4 regions of the Paenibacillus vandeheii genome follow, and region 1 is predicted to be linked to each of the others. Evidence: riboswitches for the same ligand, from Rfam matches in the RefSeq annotation. Region 1 holds a riboswitch; each other region holds the start of a gene.
The links. A riboswitch is a leader RNA that binds a small molecule or an ion and turns the genes downstream of it on or off. The one in region 1 is predicted to bind cyclic di-AMP.
Positions count from the first base shown of each region.

Region 1 (3,130 bases):
CGGAGGCGGTCTCACTGTAATAAACAGGCTTGATTCCGAAATGATCCCGTGCCGCAAATAAAAGATCACTCCTTTGATCCCATATGGTGAACCCAAACATGCCTCGTAAATAGTTGACACATTTAATTCCAACGTCCTCATAAAGCCTCAGTAATACTTCGGTATCGGAATCTGTATAAAATGTATACCCCTTCTGACTCAACCAATCCCTCAACTCTTTATAATTATAAATCTCTCCATTGAATACCAACCAAATATCTTTGTTCTCATTGGTCATGGGCTGTGCCCCGTGCTCAATATCCAGTATACTTAGTCTCCTAAAACCCAGACCGATATGATCATGGATATATATCCCTTCATCATCTGGGCCACGATGAGCTATGGAGTCCGTCATCTGTTGCAGAATGTTTGCATCTACTGGCACATGATATTTGTTATATAAACTTACAAATCCACACATTGGGCTAATCTCCTCTAATCGATATAAGATTAGTTTAGCCTTCATGTATGTGGAATCTGTGTAAGAATACTGTCTATATCATAAATCACGTTCTTTTAAGTTATCTATATATTTACTGGATTAGTTCATTGGAGTGATTCTATATGTTCGAGGCAAGTTGTAAACAAAATGGACAAACCCGTCTCCTCACGGGCTTGTCCATATTTTTAATGACTGTCGTCAATCATTTTAAGATAGTTCTGCTCGCTAACCACTCGGCGAGCTGTAACATATCTGGATTTATAATAACTTTCAGATAAGCTACTAATTCGAACACCTTTACTGCTTGATGAATGTGCAAATTGATTGTTACCTACATAAATGCCCGCATGGGAAATGCTGCGACCATTTGTATTGAAGAAAACGAGATCTCCTGGGCGTAGTTCTTCTTTTTCTACAAACGATCCCTTTGTTGCTTGCATACTAGAGGTGCGCGGCAAATCTAGTTTAAATGCATTAAAAACATAAAGGATAAAACCGGAACAATCAAAACCTGATGTTGTGGTCCCACCATAAAGGTAGGGCGTTCCAACCACTTCTTTTATTTCTTCAGTTAGTTTTGCCTGACTAGCAAATGCTCCCGTTGCTGTGGAGGTAAATAAAACTGCTGCTCCAAGCACCGACAAAATGACCTTTTTCAAACTTTTGTTCCTCCCTTAGATGCCTACGGAGTTAGCTTAAGGATTCGGTTAAAGGCTCCCTATATTCTTATCTTGCAAGAATAATTCACCCAACAAATGGTTCCCCCGTTTTCAATACGAAATTCGGCAAAAATAGTTAAATGTTTGTAACCTATAGAGTATTATATTGTTATAATGTGTGGATTTTATGTAGAATTCTCATATATCTTACTCTACAAAAAATGAAAAGACCGTCCCCTGTTAAATTCAGGGAACGATCGCTTCTTAGGACAAATTCTTTTTTTTACCAGCTTCTACTTATAAGCTCAAGGCTCTTCTACACTATACAACCACTTATATCCTATGCCCCAAACTGTTTGAATGGGATTCTGTTCTAATCCAGCCAACTGTAACTTCTCGCGGATATTTTTGACGTGGGTGTCCACGACTCGGTTATCCCCAAAAAAGTCACTTCCCCACAGACGTTCAATGATTTCATCTCTAGAGAAAACTCTTTGTGGGTGCTCAGCCAACATAAGCAAGATATCAAGTTCCTTTTGGGTTAAATCCAGATTTGTGTCTAATACCAAAACTTGTCTTCGATCTGGATAAATAATCATGTCTGAATACACGATTTTTCTACCGACTTCTTTTAGGCTCGAAGACTGTGAAGATCGTCGAATAAGTGCAAACAGGCGAGCGATGAGTTCATCTGAATTTACAGGTTTCACCATATAATCATCAGCACCCACTCCTAAGCCATGCACCTTATCCTTCACATCCCCTCGAGCAGTAAGCATTAATATAGGAGTTTCACTAAATGCTCTGATTTTTTTACAAAGATGCCAACCATCCATATCCGGCATCATAACGTCTAATAAAATGACATGATACGAATTTTTCTGAAGATAGGACAGTCCTTCGGTTCCATTATGAGCTTCCGTAATATCAAAACCTTCTTTAGTTAAATAAATACGCAATAGATTTCTCATATTCCATTCGTCATCAATAACTAATGCTTTCAACTTGTTCATATGGTCATCACCATCCAATACAAAAATCTATAGATATATTACAACATAGCCGTTCTTCTTACTTTAATTTTCAAATATCATTAGCTCAATTGTTTTACATATTATATTTTGGAACTATGTGATTTCAATGAAGAAGACGTGATGGTCGGAAAAATTATTTTAAATCGCGTGCCCTCTCCAATTTTACTTTCTACCTGTATTGTTCCTCCTTGTTGTACTACAAGACTTTGAACAATAGACAGCCCAAGTCCAGTTCCTCCATATGCCCGAGATCTGGATTTCTCAACTCGGTAAAAGCGCTCAAATATATTCGGAAGTTCTTCTGCTGAAATTCCGGGTCCCGTATCGCAAATACTTATCGCCACCCCACCTGTTTCAGAACTTAAAGAAACTTGAATATACCCCTCAGCTGTGTAACGAATGGCATTATCCAACAGATTAAGAATGATCTGTTCCAGTCGGTTAGGGTCTACAAAAATATGAGGTACGGAACTCAGGTTACTTTGAATCGTAAGATCTTTCTCTTGGGCTTTTAATTGAACCTTATCTATAGACCTTTGGATAATCGAAGTGGGTGCGACAGACATTAGTTTTAAGTCAATTTTACCTTCCTCCATCTTAGACAGTTCAAAGAGATCATTTATGATTACATTTAAACGTTGTGCTTCCTCAGAAATGATTTGTAAATATTTTTTCTTTTCTTCTTCATTTTCCACCAGATTTTTAGCCAATATGTCTGCATACCCTTCCATATAGGTAATGGGTGTTTTCAATTCATGAGAGACGTTGGCAAAGAACTCCGAACGATTATCTCGATATTGTTTTAATTCTCTAGCGAGGTCGTTTATGGCTTGTGACAATGAACCAATCTCATCTTTAGTTTCCACCGGAATTTCAAGATTCAGTTCTCCTTTGGCAATTTGGCGAGTTGCACTTTCAATTTTCAGTAATGGATTCGATAATTTTTTGGATAGAAA
Region 1 covers NZ_JAROCD010000021.1:16,893-20,022, reverse strand. The annotation lists gene asnB (asparagine synthase (glutamine-hydrolyzing)) at 1-460, opposite strand, end outside; gene P5G61_RS29235 (C40 family peptidase) at 667-1,140, opposite strand; cyclic di-AMP (ydaO/yuaA leader) riboswitch at 1,146-1,279, opposite strand; gene P5G61_RS29230 (response regulator transcription factor) at 1,446-2,153, opposite strand; gene P5G61_RS29225 (sensor histidine kinase) at 2,255-3,130, opposite strand, start outside.

Region 2 (3,130 bases), on a different contig from region 1:
TGGTTAAGATCTGCAGAGTGGATAAAGAAGAGATTGTCGTTGATTCGACACGAAGGGAGAAATACAAAATGATGTTGTTCGACACACATACCCATCTGGATGCCCCACAATTCGACGAGGACCGCGAGGAAATGATTCAGCGTGCTGTGGATGCAGGCGTTGGCCGCATGATTAACGTAGGCTTTAACCGGGAGACCATTCCAACCACGATGAAGCTGGCTGAAACCTATGATTTTATATATGCGGCAGTAGGTTGGCACCCTGTAGATGCGATCACGATGCAGGAGGGTGATCTGGAATGGATTGCATCTTTATGCAAGCATGAAAAAGTGGTAGCCATTGGTGAAATTGGTCTAGACTATTATTGGGACACTTCACCGAAAGAGGTTCAACATCGCGTATTACGACAACAGATTGGACTGGCCCGTGAGTTGAATATGCCGATTGTCATTCACAACCGGGATGCGCATGAGGATATTGTAAAGATTCTGCGTGAAGAAAAGGCTGGAGAAGTAGGCGGTGTCATGCATTCGTTCTCTGGCAGCTGGGAAACGGCAAAAATGTGCCTGGATTTGGGCTTCCATCTTTCCTTCGGAGGGCCAATCACGTTCAAAAATGCGAAGCAGCCGAAAGAGGTACTTGAGAAGGTTCCTATGGACCGATTTTTCATTGAAACCGACTCGCCTTATTTGACACCTCATCCTTATCGTGGGAAACGAAATGAGACAGCGCATGTACGTCTGGTTGCAGAAGCAGCTGCGGAAATTAAAGGCATTTCGGTAGAGGAAATTGCAGCAATAACGACCAGAAATGCCATGGAACGATTTGGGATTCGTTAAAATATCGAGCAAAACGGGTGAAAAAGTGAGTTAGGCGGAGTTAATTTGCTTTTTGATCCAAATAAATCAAGAATATTACAATATTTTAACCAAATATTTAGAAAAACGTACTTGAACAACGCTTTACAACATGCATAGAAACAGGATATCATCTTTTCAGTGAATTGTTGTGCGGAAAATTGGACAGATGTTCGGGGGATGAACAAAGGGACACTTTCCGATGAAACAACATTACTTTCATGAATCAGTCTCGCTGAGTCTCCGTTAACGGAGAGCGGGGGAACCAATAGGGCTTAAACATCGGTGATTGCAGCCGATGCGCAACATGCGCTGACCCAAAAGCAGCGTATAAATCTGCGAAGCCGTATTTGATTTCTTCTTTGGGTCTCGGGGTGAATTCAAGGGCGTCCGCCATGAGCGGGTGACCGGAGATAGGGCGGCTCTCTTTCGCCCGAACCCGACAGCTAACCTCGCAAGCGGAAAAAGAGAGGCAACCTCGTGCATGAATTTCCGATATTCAGAATCATTCGGAAGCCACGAAAGAGTTCCTCTTAAACTCTTTCTTTGGCTTTTTTGTTTTTGAATAAAAGAAATACTGTCATCATACGGTAAGTATTCAGGAGGATGACATCATGTTGCGAAGATTGGTTCATGGTGCAGAACCCGGATTATGTTGGTCCGATCTGTGTTCTGTAGAAAATTTGGTATAGTCGCGTCAAAGACATCATGCATTACTTTAGACGGCGAGGCTATGAAGGAGGACGGAGAAGTGGGCACATTCCAACCAGAAGAGACCCATGAGTCACGATCATCCAGTAAGTCTTTCGCGTTGCGGTGGAAGCATGAGAACTTGCGTCAAATGGCATTGATCGCGATTTTCTCAATTGCGCTTACAATCATGATCTTGTTAGTCGTTTACGGTCAGGCCGGGAAACAAATTTCACTGGTTATTGATGGCAAAGCTCAAGCGGTAGAGACTCGTACAGGAATGCTTCAGGAAATGCTGGAGGAGCAGTCAATCACAGTCAGCCCTCACGATCAGGTATCCATGCCCTTGAATGGGGCGATCACAGATGGAGACCGCATCGTTATTGAGCGGGCCGTTCCAGTTAAGATTACGGCAGACGGAGACACCAAGACTCTGTATACAACCGATTCATCGGTAAAAGATGCGATTAAAAAATCAGGTATTCAGATTGCAAGTGAAGATAAAGTGTATCCTGCGCTGGGAACCACTGTTGAAGCGGATATGAAAATTCGTGTAGTGCGTGTAACCAAGCGTACGGTGGAAGTGGAACAGCCGATCGCTTATAAAGTGATCAAAACAGCTGACCCTAGCTTGTACAAAGGCGACAATCGTGTCGTTGTGAGCGGTAAAGAAGGCACACTTGTACAGCATATTGAAAAAGTGTTCCAGGATGGAGAACTGGTCTCCAAAAAAATGGTGGGTAAATCGATCGCAACGAATCGCGTTGATAAAGTTATCGCCGTTGGCACCAAAGCAAAACCTGTTGTGAAAGAGCCAGTGATTCAGACGGTATCGGCGCAGACTTCCACGACAAAAACAGCAACAACCACGAACTCGAAGAAAACCGCTGCCTCGGGCAGCAAAGTGATTACCGTCTCAGGCAGTTCTTTTAAATATTCTAAAGTATTGAAAAATGTATCCATGACGGCATACTCTTCTGAAGAGCCCGGTATCGGCACAAAAACAGCCTCAGGCACTCGGGTCACCGAGGGACGTACCATTGCGGTTGATCCCAAAATCATTCCGATTGGCTGGTGGGTGTATATCGAGGGCCTTGGCTTCCGTCGTGCGGAAGACACCGGTGGTGCCATTAAAGGCAACAAAATTGATGTGTATTATGATAGTGTGAAGCATGCCCTGAACTTCGGACGGAAGAAAGGCAAGACGGTATATGTGATTGGTCCGGTGAAGCCGGAAGCAAACTAAAATCGTTTTACTTTGAAATGGGAATGCTATAAAATAGTTGCATGAATGATTCATGCGGAATATGCGGCGGAGGGGTCTGAATTCAGTCTCCCCCGCGTTTGGCAGAGAAGAGGATATTCCTCTTCTTTTTGCGTTAGAAAGGAAGAAATGGAACATGATAAAAGAAGTGATCGTGGTGGAAGGCCGTGATGACACCGTAGCCATTCGCCGTGCGGTTCAGGCAGATACAATCGAGACTGGTGGATCAGCCATCAACCAGCGCATTCTAAAGCGGATTGCACTTGCGCAAGAGAGACGTGGTGTCATCGTACTGACAGACCCGGATCACGCGGGTGAA
Region 2 covers NZ_JAROCD010000022.1:14,779-17,908, forward strand. The annotation lists gene P5G61_RS29655 (TatD family hydrolase) at 69-839, shown strand; cyclic di-AMP (ydaO/yuaA leader) riboswitch at 1,081-1,334, shown strand; gene P5G61_RS29660 (resuscitation-promoting factor) at 1,609-2,793, shown strand; gene rnmV (ribonuclease M5) at 2,948-3,130, shown strand, end outside.
Region 2: it holds a riboswitch for cyclic di-AMP, as region 1 does, so the genes downstream of both, P5G61_RS29660 (resuscitation-promoting factor) here and P5G61_RS29235 (C40 family peptidase) in region 1, are expected to answer to the same signal.

Region 3 (3,130 bases), on a different contig from region 1:
TCCCTCAATACATGTTCACTCTGCCTGCCGGTTCGGATGACCTCTACTTCTTATTTGAGCAATTCTTTGATGTCTGCTTCAATTTTATCAGGTGTTGTTTTGGGAGCATACCGTTTCAGAACACGTCCGTTCTGATCCACAAGGAATTTGGTGAAGTTCCATTTGATGGCTTTGGAGCCGAGTACGCCGGGTGCTTCTTTGGTAAGATGCTGAAATAGAGGATGAGCGCTTGAACCATTCACATCGATCTTCTCAAACATCGGGAAGCTGATACCATAGTTCATCTGGCAGAACTCGGCAATATCATCAGAAGAGCCTTTTTCCTGTGCAAACTGGTTGCTTGGAAAACCAAGAACTTCAAATGGGGAGTCTTTAAACTTGTCCTGGAGTTCTTGCAGACCTTTGAATTGAGGTGTAAGGCCGCATTGGCTTGCTGTATTCACGATAAGCAATACTTTGTCACGATAGTTGGACATCTCAACTTCCTGACCGCGAAGGGTGTTTACTTTGTAGTCGTAGACTGACATGAAAATCGCCTCCATTTCATATTCTTCTATCTTCTATTATATTGATTGCAATTAAATATTGCAAAATTAATATTGTTTTTTTAACCCCATTTGGACCTCTCGTGTATGAACTGTGAATGTTTTGCTACCTGAATTTCGCTAAAGAGAGAATTAGAGAGCTTTAAAGAGATGGGTAGAGAATGGATGTGTTGTAAGCGTTATTATTGATGGGAAATGGCAAAAATCCGTCGATTCGGTGATCTGCGCAGACTTTACACCGATATGGCACGGGTGTATGATTCATATCGTAATTCCAATTTAAATTAAATTTTACATGAAAAACGAAACAAACGATAATATCGCTCTGATTAATGATGATAAAGGAACGATGTTTTAATCGCTGAGTTTCCATTCATTCATGGGTGGGAAACGGGGGAACCAACAGGATGAACTGTCCAGGACAGTGGGCATCCATGGGGTGAATTTTCCGGTGACAGCCGGAAATAGGGCGACTCTCGCGTCCGAATCCGTCAGCTAACCTCGTAAGCGTTAGAAGGGAGAGGCAACAAGCCGTACGCTGGTTCATAGTGTCTTTTTGCTATGGATTATTAAGAAGCGTCCGGGAGGCCTTGGTCCCCCACGCTTCTTTTTTGTTGTCTTTTCACGCCAAGGGAGGAACAAATGATGGATAAAGAGATGATCTTAGTGACTGCTCCAAATGAAGCAGGACGTAAATTTATCAAATTGCTGATGTACAAAAAAATGCCGTTTGCCGTTCTGACCAACAGTGCAGGGGAAGAGCGCAGGCTCCGGAGAATCGGTGTGGAGCATGTCATTCGCATGAACACGGCTGCAGCTCAGAAATGGTTTTTGCCGCAAGGCAGTGTTGGCAATGTTTTTATTTTTGAAAATAGCTTAAACCTGACCTGCCGATATTTGCAGATCTGCCGCTCCTGGACATCCAAGTCCCTGTGTGTCATTACAGAACAGAGCCATCCCAAAGGGATTTATCGGGGAATGGGTGCAGACCGTATTGTATATTCCTTGAATGGGGAAGTTGGGTTTTTGCTTAATGGTTAGTATCTAGTGTCTAGTGCTATTCCTGTGATTGATCCGATGTAAGCTGCCTGTTATAATTGAAATCATAAATAAACGGAATCTTGAGGAGACTCATGCGTGATGGTGAGTCTTCTTTTTTATGGTTTGGGTAATGGGGAAATGAATTTCCTGTGGCTAACGAGGAGGAATAGGCGTGCCGGATGTACGTGGAATACAATGGTTGTTCTTTGATGTGGGGGATACGCTCGTGGACGAATGGGAGCCGGTGGATGATATTATCGGTCAGTTCGTTCGTGAAGCTTGCGCACTGGGTTACCAGGTGGAAATGCAGACGGTACGAGAACTATTTGCCGCTTCCTACCGAAATTACGAGCAATGGCCGATGAAATTGGCTATTCGTACCCTTATTAGCGATGAAGGGCACCGGGAACAGATACAGGAGAAGCTAAAGTTCCGCAAAGAGCTTGAGCGCCCCTTCGCGTCAGCCGACGCTGTTCTCCAGACGTTGTCGCAGCACTATAAGATTGGCATCATTGCCAATCAGAGCCCGGGAACGGAAAATCGTCTGGAAAGCTACGGCTTACGCAAGTATGTGGATGTGCTGGCCTGTTCCGCTGAAGAAGGAGTGTCCAAGCCTGATCCTGAATTGTATGCTGTAGCTCTGAAACAGGCGGGATGTAAACCGGAGGAAGCGGTCATGATCGGCGATCGGATTGATAATGATATTATTCCGGCTAAGAAGCTGGGTATGCACACGATCCGAATTTTGCAGGGGTATGGCAGGTTCCAGCCGGAGCTAGCAGATGCAGAGCGTCCGGACTGGACGGTTGAATCACTGGATGAGCTACTTCCCTTGCTGATGGTAACTCAAAATTGATAAATAAACTAAAAGCGGTATTTAAGAGCTAATCTAATCGGTATGGATCAGGTTGGATTAGGTTCTGCTAAAACATATAAAAGGCTGATCGTCTCAAGGGAACGGTACTTGAGTTGATCAGCCTTTTTGAGTTAGACAAAATACGGATTCGTTTCAATTAGCTTAGAACAGCATAATGGTCTGGATGATCAGATACACATTCAGGACAACAATAACTCCGGCAATGATCCAGGAGGTGATTTTGAGCCAAAGCTTGTTAGCAAAATCCCCCATGCTTTTTTTGTCACTCGTAAACATGATCAGCGGAATGACGGCAAAGGGTAGCTGCAGGGACAGCACAACCTGGCTCAGAATCAACAGTTCCTCTGTTCCGTGCTCTCCGGCAATGGCTGTTACGATGACCGCCGGGATGATCGCGATCAGACGTGTTACCAGTCGACGAAGCCACGCCGGAATACGAATGTTCAGGAAGCCTTCCATTACAATCTGTCCGGACAGCGTGCCTGTGAGTGTTGAGTTCTGGCCTGAAGCCAGTAGGGCTACACCGAACAGGATGCTGGCTATGGTGGTTCCCAGCAAAGGTGTCAGCAGATGGTAAGCATCCGTAATTTCCGCGACCTGGGTCATACCTGCACTATGGAACACGGCAGCTGAAACAATTAGGATGGCTGCATTGATGAACAGGGCC
Region 3 covers NZ_JAROCD010000002.1:421,766-424,895, forward strand. The annotation lists gene P5G61_RS04690 (glutathione peroxidase) at 51-527, opposite strand; cyclic di-AMP (ydaO/yuaA leader) riboswitch at 895-1,071, shown strand; gene P5G61_RS04695 (HAD family hydrolase) at 1,191-1,586, shown strand; gene P5G61_RS04700 (HAD family hydrolase) at 1,759-2,442, shown strand; gene P5G61_RS04705 (Nramp family divalent metal transporter) at 2,605-3,130, opposite strand, start outside.
Region 3: it holds a riboswitch for cyclic di-AMP, as region 1 does, so the genes downstream of both, P5G61_RS04695 (HAD family hydrolase) here and P5G61_RS29235 (C40 family peptidase) in region 1, are expected to answer to the same signal.

Region 4 (3,130 bases), on a different contig from region 1:
GTGTGATGTCCGCCAAAGTGCTTGATTTTTGGTTTGAGAAGAACGACAGCAAAGAGCACGCGCAGCGGTAACTTTCAGTCGGGACATACTTTCGAATGACATGACAGTCCAATACAGTCACGTGAGACCTAAATGACTTTTCATTTAGGTCTCTTTTTGTAAATAATTTTTATGGAGAAAGTAGGCGTCGGAAATATGATCAGTGATGCAGAATTGGATGCACTGCGTTTATCGGGTGAAAAAGTAAGGGTGATTCGGGACGAGATTCAGTCCAATGATGTGACAGGCATTGTCGTAGCCTGGGACGGGGAGCAGGTACTCATTCGCCGTCAGAATCGTCGTGTGGTCAAGCTTGACCGGAATTATCAGTATCAGTTGTTCAGCGAACCACGCAAGAGCCTGCTCGAAGAATAGGACATGCATTTTAGGTTCATTTACCATGGAAGTTTTGGCATAATTGCAGCTCTCGGGAGAGAAGATAGGTACAGTGAGAGTTTGTAACATATCAGCCGAGAGGATGTGCGGTAACCATGACACTGATGAATGATAAGGTTCATGCCTATAAAGATCAGATGGGTGAATTAAGCGACGTGCTGCCTGCAGTGGTGAAGTCCTATCATGAGTTCACTGGAGAATGTTTTCAGGCAGGAGCGATGGATGCCAAGACCAAACAGCTAATAGCCCTGGGCATTGGATTGTTTGCCAATAATGAGGTATGTACGTTCTACCATGTGGAAGAGGCACGTGCCAAAGGAGCGACCGATCAGGAGATTATGGAGACGGTGGCTGTGGCTGGAGCCGTAGGCGGAGGCCATGCGCTGTCTCAGGGTGCAATGAGAGTACAGAAGGCTTTACATTAACCTATGTATTGCAGAACCATTTTGTCCAGCTTTCTGTAGAAAATGTAGGGTAGACAAAGAAAAGGCTCCGGTTATAACCGAAGCCTTTTCGTGTTCAACTTATATTTTGCCCAACATTTTGTTATACATAAACTGTCCTGTTACCCGGCGAGCTGTTACGTAACGATCATTAAAGTAAGGATTGGATAATTGAGTGATACTTACACCCTTGCTGCTCGAAGCGTGAGCGAACTGTCCGCCACCGATATATACACCTGTATGTGAAATGCCATTACCCATCGTATTAAAGAACACCAGGTCACCTGTACGCAGATTAGCTTTGGATACCGGCGTACCAGCCTTGGCTTGCTGCTGCGAAGTACGTGGCAATTCAATGCTGTATTTGTTGAAAATATATCTCATGAATCCCGAGCAATCAAACCCGGCGAGCGTAGTGCCACCCCATTTGTAAGGTATGCCTGTCATGTTGTTTACCACGGTGTTAATACTGCTTGCCTCAGTGCTTGTTGCCCCGGATGTAAATAGTACTGCTGCTCCAAAAATGGAGATGATAAGCTTTTTCAAAATTTGTGTTCTCCCTTCGATGCCTACGGAGTTAGCTAAGGGTTCGGTAGAAGGTTCCCTATATTTCCTATGTATAAGAATAATTCACCCAAAATGGTTCCCCCGTTTTCAAACATGAAACTCGGCAAATGAATAATTAAGTTTTTGTAACCTTTTGAAACTATATTGCATAAATACGAAAATGTCAAACCTGTTTTAATGTTTTCTTAGCACCTCAATGTTAACGGAATTCTGACTTTTTATGTTGAAAAAACTCGAATGTTGGATTCTAATCGATGACAAAAAAGTAACTACTGTTTCAACTGGAGAGAAATTGGACAATGTATTGGTTATATTACATACATTGAAGTGGGAAATTATATTTTTTTTGTTGACACTAATTACCTGCACATGATATATTATTTCTTGTCGCCGCGATATAATTTCTCGGAGATATGATATACGCGGTCGTGGCGGAATTGGCAGACGCGCACGGTTCAGGTCCGTGTGGGCTAACCCCCGTGGAGGTTCGAGTCCTCTCGACCGCATCATACTCATCATCAATAGGTTTCTGTTCTGCGCTTTTATGCAGATCAGAGCCTTTTTTATATTTGTCAGGATATTCAGGCTTCAACTCATCACCTGCGCGGAACTACAGGATATATCGTTCTAGAGACTAAACCGTCTTTTTCTAACTCACGAAGCTGATGGGTTAATGACAGCAAAAGATATAAGCAAAGATTTAGTAGCGATTGCTTCCGGGAATGGGGGAAGCAATCGCTATGTTTTTTTGCGGATATTTTATTTTTTTGTCCACCACATGTGTACAAAGAATGAAAAAGATGATACATTGAAATTAGTTTAATTCCTTTTATAACAGGGTTTTTTGGAGGAATACTATGTCTCCTGTACGAGGACATACGTATATCGAGGAGGGAATGGAATGTCAAGTCAGGCATTGGACCAATTTTTAAGTTCGAACATCGAAGATCTAAAGACTAAAGGTCTATATAACGTCATCGATACGCTGCAGGGTGCAAATGGTCCTGTTATTCGCATCGACGGAACGTCCCTAATCAATTTGTCTTCCAATAACTATTTGGGACTGGCAACAGATTACCGCCTGATTGATGCTTCAGTTAAGGCGTCGCAGACATACGGGGCAGGCGCAGGGGCTGTGAGAACAATCAATGGTACGATGGATCTTCATATTGAGCTTGAAGAAAAACTGGCCCGTTTCAAAAAAACGGAAGCCGTTATCGTGTATCAATCAGGTTTTAACTGCAATATGGCTGCTATATCCGCGGTAATGGACCAGCATGATGCGATTTTATCCGATGAGCTGAACCACGCTTCGATTATTGATGGCTGCCGCCTGTCGAGAGCTAAGGTGATTCGCTTTAAGCATTCGGATATGAATGATTTAAGACAGCAGGCGAAAGATGCCAAGGAATCCGGTCAGTACCATAAAATTATGGTCATCACCGACGGGGTTTTCTCCATGGATGGTGATATAGCAAAGCTGCCCGAAATCGTGAAAATAGCAGAAGAATTCGATCTGATTACTTATGTGGATGATGCCCACGGTTCGGGCGTTCTCGGAGCAGGTGCGGGAACCGTGAAGCATTTTGGATTGTCCGACCGCATTGACTTTCAAATTGGTACTCTTTCCAAGGCGATCGGCGTTGTCGGCGGTTATGTGGCTGGTAAAAAACAACTGATCGAAT
Region 4 covers NZ_JAROCD010000003.1:296,825-299,954, forward strand. The annotation lists gene P5G61_RS06945 (hypothetical protein) at 1-71, shown strand, start outside; gene P5G61_RS06950 (hypothetical protein) at 196-414, shown strand; gene P5G61_RS06955 (carboxymuconolactone decarboxylase family protein) at 531-860, shown strand; gene P5G61_RS06960 (C40 family peptidase) at 960-1,424, opposite strand; cyclic di-AMP (ydaO/yuaA leader) riboswitch at 1,430-1,561, opposite strand; tRNA gene P5G61_RS06965 (tRNA-Leu) at 1,868-1,951, shown strand; gene P5G61_RS06970 (glycine C-acetyltransferase) at 2,347-3,130, shown strand, end outside.
Region 4: it holds a riboswitch for cyclic di-AMP, as region 1 does, so the genes downstream of both, P5G61_RS06960 (C40 family peptidase) here and P5G61_RS29235 (C40 family peptidase) in region 1, are expected to answer to the same signal.